Saccharophagus degradans 2-40: one gene and its partner. The protein of the gene in region 2 interacts with the protein of the main gene of each other region in a pairwise test. Links are inferred from orthologs where the notes say so. Each region holds a gene or a part of one and is shown on either strand. Other genes may lie near its edges.

The links.
Region 1: the proteins of SDE_RS11050 (region 2) and SDE_RS08510 interact in binary tests that used the Escherichia coli proteins (3 or more experiments, as listed by UniProt). The link is inferred for Saccharophagus degradans 2-40 from one-to-one orthologs.

The regions. Positions count from the first base shown.
Region 1 is NC_007912.1:2,085,851-2,092,320, reverse strand. The notes cover bases 2,463-5,427. They hold SDE_RS08510 (ATP-binding cassette domain-containing protein), read left to right. Parts: upstream 2,463-2,972; coding sequence 2,973-4,883; downstream 4,884-5,427. Other genes in these bases: SDE_RS08505 (S49 family peptidase), read right to left, coding at 4,864-5,427; SDE_RS08515 (Maf family protein), read left to right, coding at 2,463-2,948. Also shown: fabD (ACP S-malonyltransferase), read right to left, coding at 1-398; phosphate acyltransferase PlsX, read right to left, coding at 460-1,485; rpmF (50S ribosomal protein L32), read right to left, coding at 1,488-1,670; SDE_RS08520 (YceD family protein), read right to left, coding at 1,707-2,228; more of SDE_RS08515, read left to right, coding at 2,355-2,462; more of SDE_RS08505, read right to left, coding at 5,428-5,853; SDE_RS08500 (HAD family hydrolase), read right to left, coding at 5,858-6,470. UniProt on the Escherichia coli protein: Genetic data indicate it may be involved in ribosome assembly or function.
Region 2 is NC_007912.1:2,688,003-2,694,891, forward strand. The notes cover bases 2,523-5,906. They hold SDE_RS11050 (2-oxoglutarate dehydrogenase E1 component), read right to left. Parts: upstream 5,561-5,906; coding sequence 2,723-5,560; downstream 2,523-2,722. Other genes in these bases: odhB (2-oxoglutarate dehydrogenase complex dihydrolipoyllysine-residue succinyltransferase), read right to left, coding at 2,523-2,666; SDE_RS11055 (succinate dehydrogenase iron-sulfur subunit), read right to left, coding at 5,804-5,906. In the rest of the region: lpdA (dihydrolipoyl dehydrogenase), read right to left, coding at 1-1,351; more of odhB, read right to left, coding at 1,455-2,522; more of SDE_RS11055, read right to left, coding at 5,907-6,508; sdhA (succinate dehydrogenase flavoprotein subunit), read right to left, coding at 6,547-6,889. UniProt on the Escherichia coli protein: E1 component of the 2-oxoglutarate dehydrogenase (OGDH) complex which catalyzes the decarboxylation of 2-oxoglutarate, the first step in the conversion of 2-oxoglutarate to succinyl-CoA and CO(2).

The DNA of each region.
Region 1 (6,470 bases), 600 kb from region 2 along the record:
CCAACACCCGCTGGCACAGCCTCTTGCATGTATTTGCCGCGTGAGCGCACTAAACGCAGCGCATCTTCAAATGCAACAACACCTGCACACACCAATGCCGACCATTCACCTAAGCTGTGACCCGACATATAAGCGGGCTGAGCACCACCTTCTGCCTGCCACTTGCGCCATAGCGCTACACTGCAAGCCAACAATGCTGGCTGTGTAACTTCGGTCATATTTAGCTCATCCTGAGTTCCACTTTGGATTAGCGCCCAAAGATCGTAACCCAGCGCTGCCTGCGCTTCGTCAAAAGTTTGCTTAAATACCGAACCTTCTTGATAAAAGTCCGCAAGCATACCCACTTTTTGCGACCCCTGACCGGGAAAAACGAAAGCAAGATTTGCCGTAGTGCTCATAGTTCTTTGCCTAATTTTCTAAGTTAAATGTATTTTTTAAGGTAATTGGAACTACACCCAATTATTTAGTTTCTAGCCCTGCACCTAGCATTGCCGCTAAGCTGGCTTGAATTTTTAATGGAATACCGGCGCTCGCCTGCTCCAAAGCGACATATAATGCCTGCTCAAACCCTTCGGCGTCTGCCCCACCGTGGCTTTTGATGACAACCCCCTTCAGCCCTAAAAGCGCTGCGCCATTGTATTTGGCGGGTCGAAACTGCTCTGCCCACGGCTTTAAAACGGGCTTTGCCAACCAGGCAAGCAACCTTGAGCGCACACCGCGACCTATTCTGCTGCGCAAGTCACCAAAAACAAATTTGGCTACACCTTCGCTTACTTTTAGCGCTACATTGCCGATAAACCCGTCGCAAACAACTACATCTACTTCGCCACTGTAGAGAGAATCGCCCTCTACAAACCCGCGAAAGTGCATATCTGCGCAGTCGCCCATCAACTGGGCCGTGTCCTGAATGATGTCATTACCCTTGGTAAGCTCAGACCCCACATTTAGCAGCGCTACGGTGGGCTCACTCTTGCCGTAAACCCGCGCCAACCCTTGCCCCATAAGGCCAAATTGAAAAAGCTGTTGCGGCGAGCACTCTAAATTCGCGCCCAAATCTAACAACACGCTACTACCGCGGGCGGTGGGTATTTGCTTGGCAATTGCAGGGCGATCTATACCCGCTATGGTTTTTAATAAATGGCAACCAATTGCCATTAGTGCGCCTGTGTTGCCGCCGCTTACGCAAGCTTGCGCTTCGCCATCTGCTACTAGCTGCAGTGCGCGCCACATGGAGGAGTTTTTTTTATGGCGTAGTGCATGGCTGGGCTTATCGGCCATATCAACAACTTGATCGGCGTGAAGTACATGGAGCCGGGATAGATCTGCTTGCGGGGGGATACACGAAGAAACGGCCGCCTTATCGCCAACTAATGTTATGCGAACATTAGAATGCTTAGCGATAAAAGATGCGGCCGCTTCAACGCAAAGACGGGGACCAAAATCCCCGCCCATTGCGTCAACTGAGAGATGAATCTCTTCTGACAAGACTACTCGTCGTCAGCAACGTCAACCACTTTACGACCTTTGTAAAAGCCGTCAGGGGTAACGTGGTGGCGAAGGTGCTTCTCACCAGTAGTTGAATCGACAGACAAAGTCTTGCCAGTTAAAGCATCGTGTGAACGACGCATGCCACGTCTAGAGCGGGTTTTTCTGTTCTGTTGAACGGCCATGGGTATACTCCTGAGTAAAACCGAGCGACCAAGGAATTAGTCCTGGTTCGAGTCGGACTTGCTTTTTAATGCTGCTAATACCAGAAAAGGGTTCTCACTCTTCTCAGGCTGCTTAACTTCCTCACCAACGCTTAACAAACTCGCGTCGATGCAATCTTCATCGTGAAATGCCACTACCGGTAAAGCGAGTAGCACTTCCTCTTCCAATATTGCGTGTAAATCTTCGGGGTCTTCACCCACTATCCAAGGCTCAATATAGCCTGGAAGCTTTTTGGCTTGATCTTCATCCCACACCATGGCGAGATTCACTTCCACATCAAGCTTGTAATCCACCGGCTGTAAACAGCGCTGGCAAACTAGCTTCAGATCACCTTGTATAGAGCCGCGCATTGTTCTGCGTCGCTGATCTTCAATGTCAAACTGCAACTTAGCGTTAACACTTTCACACGAAGCTATGGCTTCCATTACTCGAGGCATATCCTCTGGCAACATGTCGCCATCGAATGAACCGCCCTTCTGAGCCAACTTTCGAGGTTCTATATACTGCGGTAGCCGCATTTGGGGTGCACCCTCCGAAATAAGCGCGCAATAATAGGGAGTTCCGCCATAGCTGTCAAAGAAAACATTGAATTTAAAGGGCTTTTCGCCTCAAAATGGCGTTTTTTTCTTGCACTGAGCCTATAAATGCCGTCACGCACCTCTGCAAACCTCATTTTGGCCTCCCAATCGGCCTACCGCCAAGCGCAATTGCGACAACTGGGGCTGCCATTTACAACTGCAGCTGCATATATAAATGAAGAAGTATTAACGGGCGAAAATGCCCAGCAAACTGCCGTTCGCTTAGCTAAAACCAAAACCTTGAAAATAGCCAAAGAACACGCCAATGACTACATCATAGGCTGCGACCAAACAGCGGGCCTAGACGACATAATACTGGGCAAACCGGGCACAGAAGAAAACGCATTCAACCAACTTATGCAATGCCAAGCCCGCACTGTAACCTTTTACTCTGCACTTTGTGTGTATTCGCCCGAAAATAAGCAATTAATACAACACTGCACCCAAACCAAGGTTAGCTTCCGCGAGCTAAACGAATCGCAAATACGCAGTTACATTCAAAGGGAAAGCCCTTTAGACTGCGCCGGCAGCTTTAAATGCGAAGGCTTAGGCATTAGCCTGTTTGAGTCCATTCAAAGCGACGACCCCAGTGCCCTTATCGGTTTACCGCTAATCGCGCTGTGCACAGCATTACAACACACACCTTTTCAGCCAATTTAGTCCATTAGCGGCCAATAAGTATCTATGATCAAGCTAGAAAACGTAAGCTTACAGCGCGGCACCAAGTTTTTACTTGAGGAAGCCTCGCTCACTATCCACCCCGGCCAAAAGTGGGGAATTATTGGCAGCAATGGCTGCGGTAAATCCACCCTATTCCAAATGCTTACCGGCAAGCTCGCCGAAGATGCAGGCAGCCTGAGCATTCCGTCGGACTGGCGCATTGCACATATGGCGCAAGAAGTTTCTGCAGTAAAGCGCTGCGCAGAAGACTACGTATTAGACGGCGATAAAATTTTGCGCCGCATAGAAAACGATATTGCCAACGCACAAGCAAAAGATGACGGCGAGGCACTGGCTAAAGGGTTTGCCGAGCTGGAACAAGTAGACGGCTACACCGCGCAAGCGCGCGCGCAGCGATTATTGGCAGGCCTTGGCTTTAAACCCGCTGATGGCAAGCGCGACGTTAGCGACTTTTCGGGTGGCTGGCGCATTCGCTTAAACCTTGCTCAAGCACTTATGTGCCCATCAGATTTATTACTGCTAGACGAACCAACCAACCACTTAGATTTAGATGCAACATTGTGGCTAGAAAATTGGCTTAAGCAGTATTCCGGCACACTCATTATTATTTCGCACGATAGAGACTTTTTAGATAACGTTATTGGCAACATAGTGAGCTTCGAAAACTGCAAACTTGTCAGTTACACGGGCGGCTATTCAGATTACGAAATTCAACGCGCCGAACGTCTTGCCCAACAAGCTATTGCTTTTAGCAAACAACAAGAACGTATTGCAGAGATAGAACAATTTGTTAATCGCTTTCGCGCCAAAGCCACCAAAGCAAGGCAAGCACAGAGCCGACTAAAAGAGTTGGACCGAATGGAAAAGATTGCGCCCGCGCATGTGGATTCGCCCTTTGACTTTCGCTTCCCCAAACCAGAAAAGCTTCCACAAGTGCTTATTACTTTGAGTGAAGCCGCTATTGGCTACAGTGCAGACGCCCCCATTGCCGACAAAATTGAGTTTGGCGTTTTAGGCTCTTCACGCATCGGCCTGCTTGGCCACAATGGCGCGGGTAAAACCACGCTAATTAAAACCCTTTCAAATATGATTCCGCTTGTTGGCGGTCAACGCAGCGAAGGCCAGCATTTGCGCATTGGCTATTTCGCCCAGCACCAGCTCGAATCTCTCGACACCAAGGGCACACCACTACTGCACCTTCGCCGGCTAACTCCGAAAGAAACCGAACAAAAAATGCGAGACTTTTTGGGTAGCTTTGGTTTTCACGGCGACAAAGCATTAGATACAGTAGGCAATTTTTCTGGCGGCGAAAAAGCTCGCCTCGCACTAGCCATTATCGCTTGGCAAAAACCCAATTTATTACTGCTGGATGAGCCAACAAACCACTTAGACTTAGAAATGCGACACGCTCTTACCGTTGCGTTACAAGCTTTTGAAGGCGCTGTGATTATCGTATCGCACGATAGGCATTTATTGCGCTCAACCGTAGAAGAATTTGTATTAGTGGATAACGGCAAGGTTGCCGAATTTGATGGCGACCTAGAAGATTATCGCAACTGGCTTAGCAACGAAAACAAAGAAAGCAAAGAGGCCGAAGCCGAGGCAAGCAATAAAAACGAACCCAATAAAGCCGACAAAAAACAATTGCGCCAAAATGCCGCTGCGTTAAGGGACAAACTAAAACCCTACACCAACGCCATTAAGAAGCTTGAAAAGCAAATGGAAACGCTACAAGAAAAACTCGCCAAGCTAGAAGAAGAGCTAGCCGACCCAGAACTCTACCAAACGGGCGGCGATAAACTTAAAACACTGTTAAAACAGCAAGGCGAACTGCGATCGCAGCTCGCCGAAACAGAAGAAGAATGGTTTATTAAAAGTGATGAACTAGAAGCACTTAACGCAGAGGTGCAATAGAGTTATCAACACCAACGGAGCGGGCAATACCCTCACCGACAGACACACCAAAGCTATTCATTAATTCTTGCAATGGCGATTTACGGCGGGTGTAATCAACCAGTTTTTCATGTTTGATTACATCTCGCGCCACGTCGCGAGCACTGCCCAAGCCATCAATCAACCCCATTTCTAACGCGCGCTCGCCATTCCATATTAAGCCGCTAAAAACGGTATCATTATCTTTTAATCGGTCGCCGCGCCCTGCTTTTACCGCATCCATAAACTGCACATGCACTTCTGCGAGCACGCCTTCCCAAAACTCTTCATGCTGTTCATTGGCTGGGGAAAACGGATCGAGAAACGCTTTATTTTCGCCGGAGGTATATACCCTGCGCTCTACGCCAAGCTTCTCCATGGTGCCAGTAAAGCCAAAGCCGGAGGCAATTACACCAATAGACCCCACCAAACTAGAACGGTTGGCATAAATCTCATCCGCGGCAGCAGAAATATAGTACGCACCCGAGGCGCCAATATCTTCTATTACCGCATACACTTTTTTATCTGGGTATTCTTTTTTAAGGCGCATAATTTCGTCGTACACATACGCCGACTGCACAGGGCTACCACCAGGGGAATTTACAGCTAGCACAATAGCTTTTGCATGCTCATTTTCAAACGCTGCTCTTAGCGCCGCATTTATTCTGGGGGCAGACGCTTCTTTATCGCCCGCAATAGCACCGCGCACCATTACTACTGCCGTGTGATCTTCTGTCACATTCACCACCCCCGATTGCTGTGCGCCTGCCACAAACAACATTAAAACAACAAACAAATACGCGAATGTAAGCGTTTTAAATACTATACCCCAACGACGCGCCTTTTTTTGCTCTGCAAACGCATCTACAACCACCGCCTCTAAAAGCTTAAAATCGCGGTGCTCATCATTTGGGTCTACGCCTGTGGTGCTGGGCCTGTTTCTAAATAGCATTAATTTACTTCCCCTCAAAATTCCAATTTAAAATTTGCTCAAACTCATCCACACATAACTGCGGCTCGTATTTCAGCATTCTATCCAAGCTGTGCGCCCCGTAACTTACGGCTATTTTGGGCATGTTTATTTGGTACGCCATCGACATATCGTATTCGGTATCGCCAATCATGACCGCTTTATCAACGGGCACATCGAACTCTACTAGCAGCTCCTGCAGCATGCGTGGGTTTGGCTTAGAACAGGTTTCATCTGCGCAGCGACTTGCATGAAAATAATCTTCCAACCCCAAGTTCGACAATACGCGGTTTAAGCCTTTGCGGCTTTTACCCGTTGCCACAGCAATTTTACTGCCCTTTTCGTGCAGTGCATCTAAAGTTTCCATAACACGCGGGAAAAACGCCGAAGGCGTGACATCCGCTTGGGCAAAGTGGCGCGAGTAAGCAAGCTTAATGGCCTCTCTACTTGCGTCGCTTTCGTGCGGATACAAAACACGTAGCGCCTCGGGCAAACCCAGGCCGATTATGTTTTTTATTTGCTCGTTACTTAAAACGGGCAACCCCACTTCCTGTGCGGCCAATTGCATGCACTTACATATTTTCGCCGTCGAATCACTA
Region 2 (6,889 bases):
TACCAATATCTTCTGATGTAGCGCCAAACTCCATAGCAATTGCTACTTGCTGTACAAGGTCTGCCGCGTTCGGGCCAACAATGTGACAACCCAATACGCGATCGGTATCAGCGTGAGCAATCATTTTAACCATACCTTCTGCGCAATCGGCTGCAACAGCGCGACCAATTGCCAAGAATGGGAAAGTACCTACTTCGTAAGCTTCGCCATCTGCTTTTAATTGCTCTTCAGTTTTACCAACTGAAGCAATTTCTGGGTGGGTATAAATTACGTTAGGAATAATGTCGTAGTTCATTACGGTTTTTTGGCCAGCAATGCGCTCTGCAACCATCACACCTTCTTCAGAACCTTTGTGAGCCAACATTGGGCCACGTACAACGTCACCAACAGCCCAAACGCCTGGCGCGCTAGTAGAGCACAAATCGTTAACGTAAATAGAACCGCGCTCATCCAACTTAACGCCGCTGTCTTCAGACAACAAGCCGTCAGTGAACGGACGACGACCAACACAAACAATCAACTTATCGAAAGTTTCTTTCGCTTCGTTGCCGTCTTTATCGGTGTAAGTAACGATAACTTCTTTTTTGCCCTTAGCTTCTACAACTTCGGTGCCAGTTACACGACAGCTTAGACGGATATCTAAACCTTGTTTAACCAAAATTTTCTTCGCTTCGGTAGCAATCTGCTGATCCATCATAGCCAAGAAACTATCCATGGCTTCTAAACAAACCACTTTAGAGCCCAAACGACCCCAAACACTACCTAGCTCAAGACCAATTACACCAGCACCAATTACACCTAAACGCTCAGGTACAGCTTGGAATTCCAATGCGCCAGTTGAATCAACAATTACATCGCCATCTGCTGGTGCAACAGGAATGTTTACAGGGATAGAACCAGAAGCAAGAATTACGTTCTCTGCTTCTAACACTTCTTCTTTACCGTCTAATGCAACGTATTGCACTTTGCGGCCAGCAAGTAATTTACCTGTTCCGTACAAAGAAGTAACTTTGTTAGCTTGGAACAAACCAGTAATACCGCCAGACATCTGCTTAACAATTTTATCTTTACGTGCAATCATTGAAGGCACGTCAATTTCAACGTTAGGCGCTTTAATACCGTGAGATGCAAAACCTTTGTGCGCATCTTCGTAGCGATGAGAGCTATCCAACAACGCTTTTGAAGGTATACAACCTACGTTTAGACAAGTACCGCCGTTCACACCCTTGCCGTCTTTATCTTTCCATTTTTCAATACAGGCTGTTTTCAAACCCAATTGCGCACAGCGAATAGCTGCCACGTAGCCCGCAGGACCAGAACCAATAACGATAACGTCATATTTGTTGGACATAGGATAAACCCCGAAAATACAAAACTTTTGATTTGAGTGTTATTAACACTAATGGTCGAATGTTAACGCTATGCGACACGCCCTAAAGCGTGTCGCATTTTGCTTAAACCTCTAACAACATACGTGCAGGGTCTTCTAGCAGGTCCTTAATGGTAACCAAGAACTGAACCGCTTCTTTACCGTCAATGATCCGGTGATCGTAAGAAAGCGCCAAGTACATCATTGGCAACACTTTCACTTCACCGTTAACAGCCATTGGGCGCTCTTGGATTTTGTGCATACCCAAAATTGCCGCTTGTGGTGGGTTCAAGATAGGCGTTGAAAGTAAAGAACCGAAAACACCACCGTTAGTAATAGTGAAAGTACCACCGGTCATTTCTTCAATACCCAACTTACCATCGCGAGCACGCAAACCGAAATCGCGAATACCGTTTTCGATTTCAGCAATGCTCAAGTTTTCTGCGTTGCGCAAAACAGGTACAACCAAACCTTTATCGGTAGACACTGCACAACCCACATCTTGATAACCGTGGTAAACCATGTCGTTACCGTCGATTGATGCGTTAACAGCAGGGAAACGACGCAATGCTTCAACAGCAGCTTTTACGAAAAAGCCCATGAAGCCTAAACGTGAACCGTTGTGGGTTTTCTCAAACAAATCTTTGTATTGTTTACGCAGATTCATAACAGGCGCCATATTCACTTCGTTAAACGTAGTCAACATTGCGGTATTGTTATTGGCATCCAACAAACGCTCTGCAATACGTGCACGCAAACGAGTCATTGGTACACGCTTTTCTTCACGCAAACCAGTTGGCGCTACAGCGCCGGTAGATGCAGGAGCAGCAGCTTTTGGCGCGGCAGCTGGTGCAGGTGCTGCAGCAGCGGCAGGCTTGTAACCAGCTACGTCTTCTTTAGTGATACGGCCATCTTTACCAGTGCCCTTCACTAACGCTAAATCGATGCCCTTTTCTGCAGCGAGTTTACGCGCAGCAGGTGCAGCAATAACGTCTTCAGATGCTTCGCTAGCAGCTGGAGCGGCTTCGGCAGCAGCTGGAGCAGGCGCAGAACCTGCAGCGCCAGCTACGAATTTAGCGATAACTTCACCGCTTAAAATAATTTCGCCTTCACCTTTAATGATTTCAGCGATAGAACCGTCAGCCGGTGCAACTACTTCGAGCACCACCTTATCAGTTTCAATATCAACAATAAGCTCATCACGTGAACAGGCTTCACCTGGCTGCTTGTGCCAAGTTGCCACAGTACCGTCTTGAACAGACTCCGGAAAAGTGGGTGCTTTAATTTCTATGGTCATTCCAACTGTGTCCTTTGGTTAAGGCTCGTTTAACAAGTAGTGCTATTAAGTGCGACTTAAACGGAAGTGTCCAATGCCGCGTTGATGAACTTATTCTGTTCTTCCAAGTGGGTGCTCATGTAACCCGCTGCAGGTGCAGAAGAAGATGCCCGACCAACGTAACGCAACTCTGCGTCTTCGTTAACTCGTTCTACAACTCTGCGCATGCGGTGCTGGCTAGAGTACCAAGCGCCTTGGTTTTGCGGCTCTTCCTGACACCACACTACATCCACCAAACCAGGGTATTTTGCTAGCTCAACGCGCAGCGCCTCTTCGGGGAATGGGTAAAGTTGCTCAATGCGAATTAATGCAACGTCTTTCTCTTCACGCTCTTCGCGAGCCTCGAAAAGATGGTAATAAACCTTACCGCTACACAAAATTACACGTTTGGCTTCTTCTGGCTTAACAACGTCATCGCCAATTACTGTTTTAAAGCTACCTTCAGCTAGCTCTTCTAACGTAGACGTTGCCAACTTGTGACGAAGAATCCATTTCGGGCTCATCACAACAAGTGGTCTGCGCATTGGGCGAATAGCCTGACGGCGGATCATGTGATAAACCTGCGCAGGCGTGGTAGGGATACACACTTGAATGTTGTGCTCTGCACACAATTGCATAAAGCGCTCTAAACGTGCTGAAGAGTGCTCTGGCCCCTGCCCTTCGTAACCATGTGGCAATAGCATAGTTAAGCCACACAAACGCTGCCACTTGTGCTCGCCACTTGTAATAAATTGGTCAATAACAACTTGAGCGCCGTTGGCGAAATCACCGAACTGAGCCTCCCAAATAACCAAACCTTTTGGCGAAGTAGTCGCGTAACCGTATTCGAACGCCAGCACCGCTTCTTCAGATAATAACGAATCGTAAATATCTAACGGCGCTTGATCTTCTGAAATATTCGCTAACGGAATGTAAGCTTCACCAGTTTTTTGGTTATGCACAACAGCATGGCGATGCGAGAAAGTACCACGACCAACATCTTGCCCCGTTAAACGAATTTTATGGCCTTCTTTCAACAAGGTAGCGTAAGCCAGAGTTTCGGCCATGCCCCAGTTAATTGGCAAGGCACCGCCCGCCATTTTGCGACGGTCGTCGTAGATTTTCGCTACCTGACGCTGTACCTGAACACCATCTGGCACATGGCTAGTTTGCTCTGCCAACGACTGCAATTCTTTGATTGGATACGTAGTATCTGCAGGTGTATTCCAGTCGTGACCAATATAAGGCGACCAGTTTACAAACAGCGAAGAATCCGGCTCGCTTACCAAACCACGCGCTACGTGCTCGCCTCTATCCAAAGCAGCACGATAATCGTTAGTCATCTGGTCCGCTTCGTCTTGAGTAACCACACCAGCGTTAACAAGCTGCTCTGCATACACAGTGCGAGTAGTTTTGTGCGAACGAATAGCCTTGTACATTAACGGCTGAGTAGATGAAGGCTCATCGGTTTCGTTGTGGCCACGACGGCGATAACAAACCAAATCAATAACCACATCTTTCTTAAATTCGTTGCGGTAATCTGCTGCCAATTGAGTAACGTAAACAACCGCTTCTGGGTCGTCACCGTTAACGTGGAAGATCGGTGTTTCGATCATTTTTGCCACGTCGGTACAGTAAGCTGTAGAGCGTGCGTCGTCTGCACGGCTAGTAGTGAAACCTACTTGGTTGTTAATTACCAAGTGCACAGTACCGCCAGTTTTGTATGCGCGGGTTTGTGACATTTGGAATGTTTCCATCACAACGCCCTGACCAGCAAACGCAGCATCACCATGTACTACAACAGGCACTACGGTGTGGCCGTCTTTGTCGCCGCGGCGATCTTGACGTGCACGTACAGACCCCTCAACCACTGGAGATACAATTTCCAAGTGAGATGGGTTAAACGCCAACGCAAGGTGCATTTCGCCACCAGGAGTCATTACGTTTGACGAGAAACCTTGGTGATACTTAACGTCACCAGAGGTATCTACTAGCTTCTTACCTTCAAACTCATCAAACAAATCAGATGGGTTTTTACCAAGAATGTTCACCAGCGCATTTAAGCGGCCACGGTGAGCCATACCCAATACCATTTCTTTGGCACCGTATTCGCCAACACGACGAATTAACGCATCAAGCAATGGAATGAAGCTTTCGCCCCCTTCCAAACCAAAGCGCTTTGTACCTGGGTATTTGCTATCTAAATGACGCTCTAAGCCTTCGGCTGCAGTCAAACGACGCAAGATATTGCGCTTAGCTTTAGGGCCGAAATCTGGCTGAGAACGCGAACGCTCTAAGCGGTTTAACAACCAGCGACGCTCTTCGTAGTTAGTAATGTGCATAACTTCTGCGCCAATGTTGCCGCAGTAAGTTTTTTCTAGGTCTGCAATGATGTCTTTCAGCTTGGCTTCTTTGTAGCCAAATGCGAGGTCACCGGTTTGGAATACAGAATCTAAATCGGCTGTATTCAAGCGGTGAAAGCCCAAGTCTAAATCAACAGGGTTTTTAACTGCGCGTAGATTTAGCGGATCGATATTGGCTTTTTGATGACCGCTTAAGCGGTAGGCATTTACCAACTGAACAACTTCTACCTGCTTGCGCTCGTGGGCAATATCGCCACTACCAGCACCGGGCACAATTATTGGACGCGCGCGGTTTTTACCGAGCAGCTCGAAATACTTAATGATTTCGGAATGGTTTACATCTTCGCTAGCGCTGCCGTTAACACGGGGTAACTTATCGAAGTAGTCGCGCCACTCTTCCGAAACGGAATGAGGGTCTGACAGATAGGATTCGTACTGATCTTCTACATATGCGGCGTTACCTCCAGATAGATGCGAGGTTTTCCACAATAACTCCATGATACTTTCTTGCATTTCGCCCACCGTATGACAGGGCATGTTTCGGAACAGCACAAAATACCAACAAGTATTTTATTGCCGCTCTTTAACCCTGCTATTCGCAATGACGCCCCTGTACAAAATAGTTTGACAGAGGCTTAATTTAACTTTGGCCACCCTTGTGAGGCGGCCACACCACATAATTTACTAAGCTAGTAGCTTATTGCCTGTTTTTCAGGTCTTACTTGCTTTTGCGGGTAACTGGCGCATTGTCCAGACTTAGGTACCTCGCTGCAAGAGCATATTGCGAATATGTCCAATTGCACGCGTTGGATTTAAGCCTTTTGGACATACGTCCACACAATTTTGAATGCCATGACAACGGAATACGCTGAAAGGGTCATCCAAATTAGACAAGCGGTCGTCGGTAGCCGTATCGCGGCTATCTGCCAAAAAGCGATAAGCCTGCAACAAGCCAGCTGGGCCAATAAATTTATCTGGGTTCCACCAGAAAGATGGGCAGCTAGTAGAGCAACAAGCGCACAAGATGCACTCATATAAACCATCTAACTTTTCACGATCTTCTGGCGACTGCAAACGCTCAATAGCGGGTGCAGGCGTGTTGTTTTGCAAATAAGGCTCAATTTTGCGGTATTGCTCATAAAACTGAGCCATGTCTACCACCAAATCGCGCACTACTGGCAAGCCTGGCAATGGGCGCAATACTAACTTGCCCTTTTTTACACACTCAGACAGAGGTGTAATGCACGCCAAGCCGTTTTTACCAGCAATGTTCATACCGTCAGACCCACACACACCTTCACGGCACGAGCGACGGTAAGCTAGGCTAGGATCTTGAGATTTCAATAACTCAAGCACATCCAGAACCATCAAGTCTTTGCCTTGCGTGTCCACATCGTAGGACTTCATGTAAGGCTCTTTGTCTGTTTCTGGGTTGTAGCGATAAACTTCTACTTTCAGCATTTTCTCTGCTCTCTATACAATTCGATGCCGGCGAAAACCTAGTAAGTACGAGCTTTTGGCTCGAAGGCTTCCATCGTTTTGGGCGAAAAGTTAACTGCGCGCTTGCCTACACGTTTTTCCCCTGGGAAATACATGGAGTGACACAACCATTCTTTATCATCACGCTCTTGGAAATCATCACGAGCGTGCGCACCGCGAGATTCTTTACGAACTTCTGCGGCAATTGCAGTGGCTTCAGCAACTTCAAACAGGTTTTGCAGCTCAAGCGCTTCAATACGAGCAGTGTTAAACGCGTTGCTCTTATCTTCTAGCGCTACGTTAGCAATGCGCTCACGCATTTCTGCCAACTTAGCAATACCTACTTCCATCATGTCGCCGCGA